Regions from separate parts of the Oceanobacter sp. ABM4_470 genome, predicted to be linked through region 2. Evidence: predicted binding sites of a transcription regulator. Region 2 holds the regulator's gene; the other holds the start of a gene.

Region 1 (7,462 bases), 980 kb from region 2:
GGCTTTTTGTTTGTGTTTTTTTAGCACGGAGCCTATTCATCACGATCAGGCTCACAGCAGACAACTGCTGTGAGCGATGCTGGTGATTTAATGAGTTATTCAACCATGTCGGCAGGCACTGTGTTCAGGTTGGTTTCTTCTTTCGGTAAGGCATCCAGCGCGTCTTTTTCGTCAACCGCGTTGGTTGGCAAGCTGCCGCTGTAATGGTCGAAGCGATTGTTGGCATCGAAATACACCTTGATGAGGTAGCGGTTGGTTATCTCATCGTCTTGTTCCAGGGTGTACAGGTAGTCCCAACGGTTGGCTTCCATGCTGTTTTTCAGCACCGGGGTGCCCATCACGAATTCAACCTGGTCCTGGGTCATGCCGGGTTGCAGCTTATCCAGCATGTCCTGGGTAACGATGTTACCTTGTTGAACATCAAGCTTGTAAACGCCGGGGAAAACGCAGCCTGAAAGGGTTGCAATACCTAGTAAAAAAGTCAGAATTGTCGCACGTATCATTCAGCTGTTGTCTCGTCCGGTGGTTTGCTTTTGGGCAGTGGCGGTGGATGATAACTGAAGAATCAACTTGCTGTGAAATATTCGAGGGTTGCAATGTCCGATCAAAACGTAGAGCTGCGCAAGGCGGGACTTAAGGTCACTCTGCCGCGTATCAAAATCCTGAGCATTCTGGAGAACAATCCGGAAGCCCACCTGAGCGCGGAAGATGTATACCGTTCCCTGATTGACGCAGGCGAAGACGTTGGTCTGGCTACGGTTTATCGGGTTCTGACCCAATTCGAAAGCGCAGGTCTGGTTACCCGTCACAACTTTGATGGCGGCCACTCTGTATTCGAACTGGACCGCGGTGATCACCACGACCACATGGTGGATGTAGATGACGGTACTGTCATTGAGTTCACTAATCAGGAAATCGAGCGTCTGCAACACGAAATTGCAGAGCAGCATGGCTACGAGCTGGTTGACCACTCGCTGGTGCTGTACATCCGTAAGAAGAAGTAAGTGGGTTGCCCTGGGGCATTGCTTGCAGACTCAAACAAAAACGGCGCCTGTTAAGGCGCCGTTTTTGTTTCTGCGTTGGTTTAAGCTTCGGGGGGAGTGAAGCTCAAACCGCTGCCTGTTGTTTCGCCAGGGAGAGCATTTCCTTGGCGTGTGAAAGGGTGCTGCGGGTGATGTCGACACCACCCAGCATGCGAGCAACTTCGCGTATGCGTTGGTCGCCGTTCAGTTCCTGAATGCGGGTGTGGGTGTGCTCATCGCCAGCAATTTTGCTCACCATAAAGTGCTGGTGGGCCTGGGATGCCACTTGCGGCTGGTGAGTGACACACATTACTTGGCCTCGATCACCCAGTGTGCGCATCAGGCGTCCAACGCGCTCGGCAGTGCCACCGCCAATACCAACATCCACTTCGTCAAAGATCATGCAGGAAATATCACTGGTTGCCGCTGTAACTACCTGAATCGCCAAACTGATGCGTGACAATTCACCGCCAGAAGCGACTTTGCCAAGCGGCCCTGATGGCATGCCGGGGTTGGTTTGTACCATGAACTGAATGTGATCGATGCCGTGCTTGTTGTGCTCGTTGTCTGGCAAGGTTTCTACGCGAGTTTCAAAAATCGCCCGCCCCAGCGACATGGCTTCAAAATGACTGCTGATGTCGGCATCCATCGACTGTGCTGCGTGCTGACGTTGCAGGCTCAGTTGCTCGGCTTCAGCCCGGTAGTCCAGCTCCAGCTGTTTTACATCGGCGACCAGCTGTTCCAGGTCATCGTCTGACAGATTCAGTTCGGCCAATGCGGCTTCCTGTTCTTGCCAGTGCTCGTACAGTCGCTCCGGCTGAATCTGGTGCTTGCGCGCCATGCTGAAAATGTCACTCAGACGTTGTTCCACCTGTTGCAGTCGGTGCGGGTTGATATCGACCTGTTCCAGATAGCGGTTCAACGAACTGCCAGCTTCTTCCAGCAGGATGTTGGCTTGCTGCATCAGGTCACGGGCTTCGGCCAGGCTTGGGTGTTCATCGTCGATGCGTTCGAGCTGTTGCAGTGCCATGTAGGCAAGCTGGGCTGCGCCGTTGTCGCTATGGTCACCACCGTTGGTGGCGGCGAGGGCGTTTTGGCCGTCCAGCAACATGGATTCGGCGTTGGCCAGTCGCTTGTGCTCCAGCTCCAGTTCATCCAGTTCTTGCTCACCCAGCGCCAGTTCCCGCAGCTCTTCTACCTGATAGCTTAATAGCTGTCGCTGAGCCTGAATTTCACTGCTTTCTTCCTGCAGGCGCAGCAGCCGTTTGCGGCTCGTTTGCCAGTTGGAATACAGCTCGGCTACCTGTTTGGCCAGTGGCTTGAGACCGGCGTAGGCATCCAGAATTTGTCGGGGTGTGTCTTTTTCCAGCAGGCGCTGGTGAGCGTGCTGGGAATGTACTTCTATCAGATGCTGAGCCACGTCTTTCAGATCGGCGGCGGATGCCGGGCGGCCATTGATGTAGCCACGGGAGCGTCCTTCGGCAGAGATCACTCGGCGAAGCAGAATCTGGTCTTCTTCATCGGGCAGGTCGCGGCTCTTGAGCCAGGCACGGGCATTCGGCGTTGGCAGGAAGCTGGCGCATACTTCGGCTTTATCTGCACCTTTGCGCACCATGCCGCCTTCGGCCCGTTGCCCCAGGGTGAGGCCAAGCGCATCCAGCAAAATGGATTTGCCTGCACCGGTTTCGCCGGTGATCACGGCCATGCCTTTGGAAAATTCCAGCTCCAGGTGTTCAACCAGAGCGAACTGATGAATTGACAGATGAGCGAGCATAACGGGCTCCGTATCTGAATGGATATACAGTGTTTTTATATACAGTGGTTTGATCTGTCAACTCAAAAAATGATCAATTTGAAAAAACCTGTTCCATTTTGCCCTTGAATCCCGATTTGGCAGCCCCATATAGGCTCCAGTGCAGATTTTCGAGAGAGGAAACATTCATGTCTGAAGAGCAAAAGGTTCAGGAAGAAGCAGTTCAGGCTGCGGAAGAGCAGCAAGCAGAAGCGACGGTAGAAACCCAGGAAGACGTCGTTGAGCAGGGCAATGAACTGGAAAGCCAGCTGGAAGCGGCACAGGCTGAAATCGCTGAGCTGAAAGAGCAGGTGTTGCGTGTTCAGGCAGAGATGCAGAACGTTCGTCGTCGTGCCGAAATGGACGTTGAAAAAGCCCACAAGTTTGGTCTTGAGAAATTTGCCAATGAAATGCTGAACGTGGTCGACAATTTGGAGCGCGGTTTGGCCGCAGCGCCAGAAGAAGACGCCACCAAAGCGATTCGTGAAGGCATTGAAATGACCCTGAGCGGTTTCACCAGCGCACTGTCCAAGTTCAGTGTTGAAACCGTTAACCCACAGGGTGAAACCTTCAATCCGGAATTGCATCAGGCAATGACCATGATTGAAGTACCAGGCACTGCGCCAAACACCGTTATTGATGTGATGCAGAAGGGTTATACCCTGCACGGTCGTTTGCTGCGTCCTGCCATGGTTGTGGTCAGCAAAGGTGGCCCGGCCATCGATGAAAACGCCTGATTGGATGGCGTGAACAGACGGTAAATTTGTTAAAAAAATTTACCGTCGGCTCTTGAAACAAAATGTTTCGGGCCCAGATAGAAGACATGAGACAACGACAACCCGGCAGAGTGATTCAGAACGGGTTGCCACCGAAATCAAGATTATGCAGGCAGCAAGGGCTGCCCAAGTTTGGAGAGATTTATCATGGGTAAGATTATTGGTATTGACCTCGGTACCACCAACTCTTGTGTGGCCATCCTGGACGGTGAAAAAACCAAGGTTATCGAGAACGCAGAAGGCGATCGTACTACTCCTTCCATCATTGGTTACACCGATGATGAAACTCTGGTAGGTCAGTCTGCCAAGCGTCAGGCGGTAACCAACCCAACCAACACCCTGTTTGCTGTCAAGCGTCTGATCGGCCGTCGTTTTGAAGACGACGTGGTTCAGAAAGACATCAAAATGGTGCCTTACAACATCGTTAAAGCCGACAACGGCGATGCATGGGTTGAAGTGAAAGGCAACAAGATGGCGCCGCCACAGGTTTCCGCAGAAATTCTGAAGAAAATGAAGAAGACTGCTGAAGACTACCTGGGCGAAAAAGTAACTGAAGCGGTTATTACCGTTCCTGCTTACTTCAACGATGCTCAGCGTCAGGCCACCAAAGACGCCGGTAAAATCGCTGGTCTGGACGTAAAACGTATCATCAACGAGCCAACCGCTGCGGCACTGGCCTACGGTATCGATAAAGAAGGCGGCGACCGCACTGTTGCTGTATACGACCTGGGTGGTGGTACGTTCGATATCTCCATCATTGAAGTGGCAGACGTTGACGGCGAGAAGCAGTTTGAAGTTCTGGCCACCAACGGTGACACCTTCCTGGGTGGTGAAGACTTCGACATGCGTCTGATCGAATACCTGGCGGAAGAATTCAAGAAAGAATCCGGCATCGATCTGCACAACGACCCACTGGCTCTGCAGCGTCTGAAAGAAGCGGCTGAAAAAGCCAAGGTTGAGCTGTCTTCCAGCAGCCAGACCGACGTGAACCTGCCGTACATCACTGCAGACGCAACCGGTCCCAAGCACCTGAACGTAAAAGTAACTCGCGCCAAGCTGGAAAGCCTGGTAGAAGAGCTGGTTAGCCGTTCCCTGGAACCATGCAAAATGGCTCTGAAAGACGCTGGCCTGTCTGCTTCTGAAATCGACGAAGTGATTCTGGTGGGTGGTCAGACCCGTATGCCACTGGTACAGAAGAGCGTTGCTGACTTCTTCGGCAAAGAGCCACGTAAAGACGTGAACCCTGACGAAGCCGTTGCCGTTGGTGCTGCGATTCAAGGTGCGGTTCTGTCCGGTGACGTGAAAGACGTACTGCTGCTGGACGTTACCCCGCTGACGCTGGGTATTGAAACCATGGGTGGCGTGGCGACTCCTCTGATCGAGAAGAACACCACCATCCCGACCAAGAAGTCTCAGGTGTTCTCTACTGCTGACGACAACCAGACTGCCGTGACCATTCACGTTGTTCAGGGTGAGCGTAAGCAAGCGGCACAGAACAAGTCGCTGGGTCGTTTCGACCTGGCCGACATTCCGCCAGCACCACGTGGTGTGCCACAAATTGAAGTTACCTTTGACATCGACGCCAACGGTATTCTGAACGTTAGCGCCAAAGACAAGGCGACTGGCAAGGAACAGTCCATCGTGATCAAGGCCTCTTCCGGTCTGAGCGATGACGAAATCGAGAAGATGGTTCAGGACGCTGAAGCCAACGCTGAAGCGGACAAGAAGTTCGAAGAGATGATCCAGGTGCGTAACACTGCCGACGGCATGATCCACGCAACCAAGAAGACTCTGGAAGAAGCAGGTGACAAAGCCACTGCTGAAGAAAAAGAAGCCATCGAAAAAGCCATCACTGATCTGGAAGAAGCCCTGAAAGGTGATGACAAGGATGATATCGAAGCCAAGACCAACGCGCTGACCGAAGCGTCCGGTACTCTGGCCCAGAAACTGTACGCTGAGCAGGCTCAGGCCGAGCAAGCGGCAGGCGGCGCTGACGCCGGTGCTTCCTCTTCCAGCAAAAACAACGACGATGACGTTGTTGACGCTGAATTTGAAGAAGTGAAGGACAAGTAAGGTCGCTTCCTGAAACAGGGAGTAGTTCGCCCCCGGCGGGCTACTCCCTTGTTTTGTTTTTGGAGGTTTTGTTTCTGGAGGTCTGCTTCAGAACACAGAAGAATATTTCTGATTTGAGGCGTTTAAGACAATGGCCCAACGAGATTATTACGACATTCTGGGTGTTTCCCGGGATGTAGACGGTAAAGACCTGAAAAAGGCCTACCGCAAACTGGCGATGAAATATCACCCGGACCGTAACCCGGACGATAAAGACGCCGATGCCAAGTTCAAGGAAGCCACCGAAGCTTACGAGATTCTCGGTGACCCACAAAAACGTGCCGCTTATGACCAGTACGGCCATGCGGGTGTTGATCCTAACGCCGCTGGTGGTTTTGGCGGTGGCGCAGGCGCTGGTGGTTTCAGTGACATTTTTGGCGATGTGTTCGGCGATATTTTCGGCGGCGGTGGTGGTGGCGGTCGTGGTGGCCCGCAGCGTGGTTCCGACCTGCGCTACACCCTCGACCTGACCCTGGAAGAAGCCGTTCGTGGCGTTGAGAAGAAAATTCGCATCCCGACGCTGGTTGGCTGTGAAACCTGTGACGGTTCTGGTGCCAAGCCGGGCACGCATCCAAAAACCTGTGGTACCTGTAACGGTATGGGTCAGGTACGCATGCAGCAGGGTTTCTTCTCTGTACAGCAAACCTGTCCGACCTGTCGTGGTTCGGGCACCATAATTGAAGATCCTTGTACCAGCTGTCATGGCCGTGGCGTAAAAGAAGAAACCAAGACCCTGTCGGTGAAGATTCCGGCTGGTGTGGATACTGGCGACCGCATTCGTCTGGCAGGTGAGGGTGAAGCCGGCTCCATGGGTGGCCCATCCGGTGACCTGTATGTGCAGGTATCGGTACGTGACCACGCCTTGTTTAGCCGTGACGGTCGTAACCTGTATTGTGATGTGCCAATCAGCATTGTTGATGCAGCACTGGGTGGCGAACTGGAAGTGCCAACACTGGATGGCCGTGTGAAGCTGAAGATTCCGGCCGAGACCCAGTCTGGCAAGATGTTCCGTCTGCGCGGCAAGGGTGTAACCCCGGTTCGTGGCGGTGGTGCTGGTGACTTGATGTGCCGTGTGCAGGTCGAAACGCCGGTGAACCTGACCGAACAGCAGAAAGATCTGCTGCGTCAGTTCCAGGAATCCCTGACCGGTGAGAAGCATTCACCGCAGAAGAAGAGCTGGTTCGAAGGCGTGAAGAAGTTCTTCGAAGAGATCTGATTCAATTTTTTGAAAAACATCAGCCCGTGCTCGGTTACACTGCCGTCACGGGCTTTTTATTGTTGGGAAAATAACCATGACACGTATTGCGGTAACCGGTGCTGCCGGTCGAATGGGACGCGTATTGATTCAGGCAGTCGATGCGGCTGAAGGTGCCGAGCTGGGCGCCGCTATTGTATTACCTGGTGATGCAATGGAAGGCGTGGACGCGGGTGCCATTGCCGGCCTGGGTAAAGACCTGGGCGTGAAAGCGGTTTCCAGCCTGGAAGCTGTCGTCGACGACTTTGACGTACTGATCGACTTCACCTCTCCGGCGGCGACGCTGGCGAACCTGAAAATCTGTGGCCAGCACGGTAAAAAAATCGTCATCGGCACCACAGGTTTGGACGAGGCGCAGAAAGTCGAGTTGCAAGCCGGTGCTGAGCAAACTGGCGTGGTGTTCGCTCCGAACTACTCCGTGGGCGTGAATCTGTGCCTGAACCTGCTGCGCATGGCGGCATCCGTAATGGGCGATGAAAGCGATATTGAAGTGATTGAAATGCAC
Region 2 (7,462 bases):
CGGCATTGGAAGACGGTGCCGTATTGCAGTTGGGCGCCGCCTATCGTTGCTACCTCAATGAGCTGGCTGGATTGGTGAACGTGAATGGCAAGGTCAACGACCTGGCTGAACTGTTCGCCAAGGCTGCGTTTGCCATTGCCGACATGCAAGAGCTGAAACAGCTGGAAGCTGATGTTTACGGTTGGCTGGGGCAGCTGCAGCAGATGCTGCGTGATGCCCAGCAACTGGCGGCGGTCAGTAAGCCGAGCAGCGTCGAACAGGTTGAGCCGAGTGGTAATCTGATTGCTAGTGCACCGGCGGAACAAAGCCGTGCGGAAATCTTGCTGGGCATATTGGGTGAGTTACAGGCCCTGATTGAATGCCAGCGTGGGAATCACAAGGAAAGCTGAACCTGCGATTCATGAAGTCCAGTTACTCAAAACACCCGCCATGTGGCGGGTGTTTTTGTAAATACTGCGGATACTCGGGTTTGTCGCTTAAACACGTTCAGTAAGAATCGGCACTTGCGGCTATTTTGGCAGGTACTGAACAGCTGGATTTCCCTGCGGTCGGCAATGCTGGCCGTTACTCTTGTTATCTTTATGTTACACTCGCCATCCAATTTTCGTGAGACCTTCTATGGCACGCTTCTTTGAGATTGTAGAGCTTACCAATGGTGACGTGGCGCTTCGTCGGGTTGATGACGAAGAAGACGGTGATGCGCTGGTGCGTATTCATTTTTCAGCCGACGCCAAAGCCAGTTTGAGTGAGCATCATGTAGATATTGCCCGCGTCATGCTGGAAGCCGGTGTGCGTAAAGTGGGTGAGTTGTCTGGTTTTGATATGGACGACGAAGAATTTGATATTGATGCGCCGTCTCACAAGGTACATTGATCTGTCTGGTATCGCACTCATTGTTTGATGGCTAATGACCTGTAAAACATCAGCCCAAAGCGTGGATAAGATACCCAGCAACGAAAAAAGCAGCCAATGGCTGCTTTTTTTGTGCTTCGATTTTGAGCCTTGTTGTTCCAGTAAGGCATTGAACCGTCGCACTGTCAGAGGCTGCTGTGAACCAGTACCACATGAGTACCACTTTGGGCGGCTGTTTGGCGCAGGCTTCTGCGAGCCTCGCTGCTGAGACCACCTTGCCATTCAATGATCAAATGGCTGTTGGCACTGGCCATAATACGTTCGCACAACGCCATTTGGGTGTCCTGGCACAGATCAATATGGACTACCGGAGCGGTACCGAGGCCAATACTCTCCAACCACTGTTTGTTCAGGGTCCGATTCGGGCTAAGCCACATCAGCCAGCGGTTACTGGAATTACACTGCGCCAGCATCGGTAATAGCTGCATCGGCTGGATAGCGCTGTCGTCACTCAGAATCATTTCGGTCAGACTGCCTTTGGCTGGCTGGACATTCAGGGTCTTGCGATCCTGAATCCGGCTGCTGAGAGACAAATCAGGCTGGTGATCGACTTGCAAACTCATCTGGCGCATGGCGGCTGACCTCGTGATAACTGACTGAGAACTTAGTGGCGGCGAATGACGCCGACGTACAGTCCTTCGATGTTAAATTCCTGTTCGCGCAGATCGACTTCAATCGGCGCGTATGCTTCGTTTTCGGCGTGCAACAGAACCTTGTTGCGGTTCTTTTCCAGGCGCTTGACGGTCACTTCGTTTTCAACCCGGGCAACCACCACCTGACCATTACGAGCGGTATCGCACTTGTGAACCGCAATCAGATCGCCGTCCATAATGCCGATGTTCTTCATGCTGTCGCCGTGTACTTCCAACAGGTAGTTGGCATCTGGTTTGAAAAAACCGGTCGGCAGGTTGCAGTAATCTTCAATGTGCTCTTGCGCCAGAATGGGTTCACCAGCGGCCACACGACCGACGATAGGCAAACCTGGCTGTTGGGTTTCAATCACACGAATCCCGCGTGAGGCACCTGGCATGATCTCAATAGCCCCTTTGCGCGCCAGTGCTTTCAAGTGTTCTTCGGCGGCATTGGGAGACTTGAACCCAAGCTCTTTGGCAATCTCCGCACGGGTTGGCGGAAATCCGGTTTCCTCGATTCGGCTACGAATCAGATTCAACACCTGCTGTTGTCTTGCGGTGAGCTTGATCATGTGTCTTTCCATATCTGTTTATCTGTACAGTGGTTGGAAATATATACAGTAAAAAATACTGTGTAAACCCACAGTGTTTATTTTTTGTTGGTCTATTGCTCATTGAATTTATTGGGCTGGACTGGTTGGGGAGAAATCGTCGGGCTGGGGGATAAGTTACGGATTTTCCTGGCTGGTATAGGTGGGAACGGTTTAGAGGCTCTGGTTTTATTTGCCAGTTTGTTTGAATACGTATTCGGGTTGACGCTTTTCTACGCGGTAACGACAGTGTTTCCAGTACTTTAGCGCCGTTTTTAGGAAATAGATTTGATTCAGTTGCGTTTCAAACGTATGTTTCAAACAACAATAATGCATGGAACCTCAGCCCCATGGCCCAGAAAGACACCGCCAAAAGTATTCTTAATGCCGCTGAAGAATTGTTTTCCGAGCGCGGGTTTGCCGAAACCTCGCTGCGTAACATTACCAGCAAAGCCAATGTGAATCTGGCCGCGGTGAATTACCATTTCGGTTCCAAGAAAGAACTGATTCAAGCCGTATTCGCCCGCTTTCTGACGCCGTTTTGCGCCAGTCTGGACGAGGCGCTGGCCCAGTACGAAGCCGAGCTGAATGGCGATACGCCAGATTTCGGCAAGTTGCTGCGTTTGCTGTCGGGTACCGCGCTGGCAGCTGGCAAGGGCAGCACTCGTCGCGTGGGCATTTTCATGCGTTTGCTGGGCCTGGCTTACTCACAAGAGCAGGGACATTTGAGGAAATTCCTGCGCAATGAATACGGCCAGGTGTTCAGCCGTTTTATGACACTGGTAACCGCTGCGTCGCCGGGGCTGGATGATCAGGAGCGATTCTGGCGTATTCACTTTATGTTGGGGGCGACGGTGTTTACCCTGTCCGGGGTTGAGTCATTAACCGCCATGGCAGAACACGACCTCGGCGTCAGCAGCGGTATCGAGCAGGTGATTGACCACCTGGTGCCGTTCCTGTCGTCGGGCTTTCAGGCTCCACACCAAGACTGACCTTCGATACCGAGAACGTATGATTGTCGACACTATTGGGCTGCGGGATGCGCCCACGATTGAAATTTCCATTGCTGATCAGGCGCTGCGTTTTAGCGCTGAAGATCGCTGCTATCTGTTTGATGTGTCTACCGCGCTGAATGGCGTTGGTGAGCGAAACGGCAGTGGCTGCACGCCGCGCGGTTGGCATCGTGTCGTCGCCCGTATTGGCGACGGCCTGCCCATCAATGCCGTGTTTGTTGGACGTCGTTTTACCGGCGAAATCTATTCGCCGGCGTTGGCCGAACAGCACCCCAGCCGGGATTGGATTCTGAGCCGTATTCTCTGGCTGCAAGGCTTGGAGATTGGCCGCAATCGCATGGGCAATGTCGACTCGATGCGACGCTATATTTATATTCACGGAACTCCGGATACGGAACCTATGGGGCGGCCGGAGTCTCATGGCTGTGTGCGTATGCGCAATGAAGACCTGCTGACGTTGTTCGATTTGGTGCCCGCTGGCACCCGGGTCTGGATACAGGAACACAGCTTTTCGAGAATCCCATGTCGTTTGATCTGACCACGTCTGAACCCCGCCCATCGGTGGGTGTAATTGCCGATTTGATCGGTACCGAACTGGTTCCACAAGACCGTGTTGTACTGGACTCACCCGCATTAAGCGGATTGATTCTATTTGCTCGTAATTATCAGAGCCGCAGTCAGTTAACCCAATTGCTGGATGCGGTACGCCGCGAACGCCCGGAGTTGCCGGTGTTTGTTGATCAGGAAGGCGGTCGGGTACAGCGTTTCCGAGACGGTTTTGTTCGTCTACCAGCCATGATGCGGTTGGGTGAATGTTTTGCGGCTGACACGGATCTGGCTGTCGAGGCGGCTGAAAAACTGGGCTTTGTAATGGCTGCTGAACTGGTTTTGGTGGGTGTTGATACCAGTTTTGCCCCGGTACTGGATATTGAGCGAGGGTGCTCCCGGGTGATCGGTGATCGCGCTTTTGGCACCAGTGCTGCGGTGGTTGCCCAGCTGGCGTCGGCGTTTATTCAGGGGATGCGAGCGGCGGGTATGAAAGCCGTAGGCAAACATTTCCCCGGGCATGGCGCTGTTGAAGCCGATTCCCACAAGGAGTTGCCGCTGGATGATCGCAGCTACTCTCAGCTGATGTACGATATGCGCCCGTTCAAACAGTTGTCGGCAGCGGGGCTGTTGGACGGGGTGATGCCTGCCCATGTGGTGTACCCGGCGGTCGACCCGGTATCAACCGCTGGTTTTTCTCAGCGTTGGATGCAGTTGCTGCGTCAGCGGGTGGGTTTTGACGGCGTGGTTTTCAGTGATGATCTGACCATGGAAGGCGCGGCCAAATACGGTGACTACCGTAAGCGGGCTGAGTTGGCGATGGCAGCGGGATGCAACGCATTGGTGGTGTGTAATGTGCCGGAAGGCGCTGAGGCGGTGCTGAAGGCTGTCGTTGATGCAACGGCATCCGCGGATTCGCCTTATCGCAAGCTTGATCTCTCTGATTGGCGTATTCGCTATAGCGGAGAACAGCGACTGCAGATCGAAAGCGATCTGCAACAACATATTCAATGGCTGGTGGAAGCCGGTCTGATTCAACACGATTTTGAGTAACAAAAGCATGGCGTTTAATCGCATTGGCATTATTGGTGGTACTGGTCTGACTCGTTTGGAAGGCCCGCACATCACCCAATCCCATGACATCAATACCGTTCTCGGCACGCCTTCCAGCGCGGTACAGGAAGGCACCTGGCAAGGCAAACCGGTGTTGTTTTTGGCTCGCCATGGCCACCCGCATGCGGTGCCACCCCATAAGGTTAACTATCGGGCCAATCTGCTGGCACTGCAGGAAACCGGGGCTGAGGCCATTATTGCTGTGAACGCGGTGGGCGGTATTCACGCGGACATGGGGGCTGGTGCCATTGTGATTCCGGACCAGTTGGTCGATCTGACCTGGGGCCGCGAAAGCACCTTCTTTGATGGTGCCTACAAGCCGCTGGAGCACATCGATTTTACCGATCCTTTTGATGCCACACTGCGCAAAGCATTGCTTGCAGCGGCCAAGGATATTGCGCTCGATGTACTGGATTTTGGTGTGGTGGGTGTCACTCAGGGGCCGCGTTTGGAAACCACGGCGGAAATCAACCACATGGAGCGCATCGGGTGTGATCTGGTGGGTATGACCAGTATGCCTGAAGCGGTGCTGGCCAGAGAGCTGGGTATTCCATATGCCAGTATTTGTCTGGTGGTTAACCCGGCTGCCGGTCGCAGTGACGCAGAGATCACCATGGAAGACATTCGGCGTGTGTTGGATGGCGGAATGGGCCAGGTGCGTGACCTCATTGCTGCGGTTCTGCCGCGCCTTTGATGTTATTCAGGATGGGGCAGTCCCTAGGGGCCCGCAACAAAAAGCCCCGGTTATTCAAGTGAATAACCGGGGCTTTTTCGTTTCCGGGCCGTGATTAGCGCGAATCAGTTCGTTTGCTTCGTTGTCGCTGTATTAGCCGTCGTATTTGCAGTGGTCGAGGTTGAGGCAGCTGATGTAGACAGGGGCTCGGTTGCTGGCTCAGGCATTTCTACCTCTGGCACGTCGATTGGCGTCAGCTGGATCACGACGCCCAGCATTGGGTGGTCGAGGTAGTGCAGCTCGTTGGATCGCATACGGCGCGCCAGTTTGACGTGTGCTGCGCGAACCGGATAGCGGCCATCAATTTTTAGCGCCTGTTGCAGTGTCGGTTGGTTGGCTAGCAGGGATAATTCCAGCTCGCTGGGCTGCTGAGCGGGGTTGGCGGAAGGATGCGGAATCGACGCGGCATTGATGCCCGGAGCCTGCGTGGTGGTGTTTTGCATTGGCAATTCACCGGCGGCGTTGGCAATAAGGCTGTTTTCGCTGCTGAGTGCGATGACGTCGCCATTGGCGGATTCAATTTGCTGCAACACCGGCTCTTCAGGCATTTGCTCGCTGAGGTGTTGAACGTACAGGTCGGTGGTGATGTGCAGGTAGCGGCTCAGGTACAGGCTAAAAGTACCTTCAACCTTGATTTCCGGCTCGCCCGGCAGCGAGATGCTGACAGGGTGGCGGATTTCACCGGCTTCCGGTTGCACGGCTTCGATCCAGCGCTGATGCCAGATAACACTCATATCGCCTTGCGGGTCGATACGGCTGGCTTCGCGTTCCAGCATGCGTTCAGTCAGTACGCCGTAGGGCAGGGAGTGGCTCTCGGCGGCGTAATAGCCAAGCGGCAAACTGGCCAGCCAGGCGTCGAGCCACTGCTGCTGTCGGTACAGCTGTTGTAGTGCATCGGGCTGTCGGGATGGCTGACTGAGCAAATGCATGGGCGTGGATGCAGGTTCAATCCATTGCTCCCAGTGTTCGCCGTCAATGGATGTGGTGTTCTTGTAGGCAACCAGCATCATTTCGACTTCGTACCAATGGTCGCCGAACAAGGCGTTTTGGGCCTCTGCCTGATTCATCAGCAGTTGATTACCGAGCACTCCGGCGGCCAAAGTCAGGCAGCCACGGCTGAGCAGGCGGGAAAGGGGCTTCACGGATCAGAGTTCCTTTTGCAGTTCGGTCAAAACCTGTTCGATAACAGTAAATCGGCGGTCGATGGTGTCCATATTGAAGTAGAAACGCAAGGTGTGTCCGCCTTCCAGTTTGTAGCTGGCCGGTTTGGTTTGTACCAGTTTCACCAGTGTGAATGGATTGATGTTGGTGTCGGCACTGAAATCCAGCTTGCCAGACTCGGTACCGGCGTCGAGTTTGGCAATGCCCATTGGCGTGAGTTTCAATTTCAGTGAGGTTTGTCGGAACAGGTTCTTGACCTGATCTGGTAGCAGGCCGAAGCGGTCGATCATTTCGACTTGCAGCTCGCGCAGTTCGTTGTCGGTTTCGCAGTTGGCCATGCGCTTGTAGAGAGTCAGGCGGCTGTTTACGTCAGGCAGATAGTCGTCTGGAATCAACGCAGGCATGTGCAGGTTGACGTCTGCGGTTTGCCTTGGCGTCAGGTTGTCTGATGGTATTTTGCCAGAACGCATGGCTTTAACCGCCTGATCCAGCATTTCCATGTACAGGGTAAAGCCAATGGTTTCGATCTGGCCGCTTTGCTCGTCGCCCAGCAGTTCACCGGCACCTCGAATTTCCAGATCGTGTGTGGCCAGCATAAATCCGGCACCCAGGTCCTGAGAGGCTGAAATGGCTTCCAGGCGCTTTTCGGCGTCTTTGGTCATGGTCTTCGGCGGTGGCGTCAGCAAGTAGGCATAAGCCTGGTGGTGGGATCGACCAACACGGCCACGCAACTGGTGCAGCTGAGCCAGGCCAAATTTATCC

Evidence for each region. The regulator LexA, encoded in region 2, represses DNA repair genes until DNA is damaged. The targets are predictions, from matches to a motif close to TACTGTNTANNTANACAGTA.
Region 1: recN (DNA repair protein RecN) is a predicted target of LexA. The motif match lies at 2,824-2,843, and genes of this name have one in related genera.

The regions. Positions count from the first base shown of each region.
Region 1 is NZ_JBSWTR010000001.1:2,555,925-2,563,386, reverse strand. It holds gene ACXADJ_RS11220 (outer membrane protein assembly factor BamE) at 96-503, opposite strand; gene fur (ferric iron uptake transcriptional regulator) at 597-1,004, shown strand; gene recN (DNA repair protein RecN) at 1,108-2,796, opposite strand; gene grpE (nucleotide exchange factor GrpE) at 2,964-3,551, shown strand; gene dnaK (molecular chaperone DnaK) at 3,738-5,663, shown strand; gene dnaJ (molecular chaperone DnaJ) at 5,794-6,918, shown strand; gene dapB (4-hydroxy-tetrahydrodipicolinate reductase) at 6,995-7,462, shown strand, end outside.
Region 2 is NZ_JBSWTR010000001.1:1,574,178-1,581,639, reverse strand. It holds gene ACXADJ_RS07005 (DUF6586 family protein) at 1-389, shown strand, start outside; gene ACXADJ_RS07000 (hypothetical protein) at 619-873, shown strand; gene ACXADJ_RS06995 (cell division inhibitor SulA) at 1,038-1,484, opposite strand; gene lexA (transcriptional repressor LexA) at 1,517-2,116, opposite strand; gene ACXADJ_RS06985 (TetR/AcrR family transcriptional regulator) at 2,485-3,126, shown strand; gene ACXADJ_RS06980 (L,D-transpeptidase family protein) at 3,146-3,685, shown strand; gene nagZ (beta-N-acetylhexosaminidase) at 3,670-4,746, shown strand; gene ACXADJ_RS06970 (S-methyl-5'-thioinosine phosphorylase) at 4,754-5,500, shown strand; gene ACXADJ_RS06965 (CsiV family protein) at 5,605-6,681, opposite strand; gene mfd (transcription-repair coupling factor) at 6,685-7,462, opposite strand, start outside.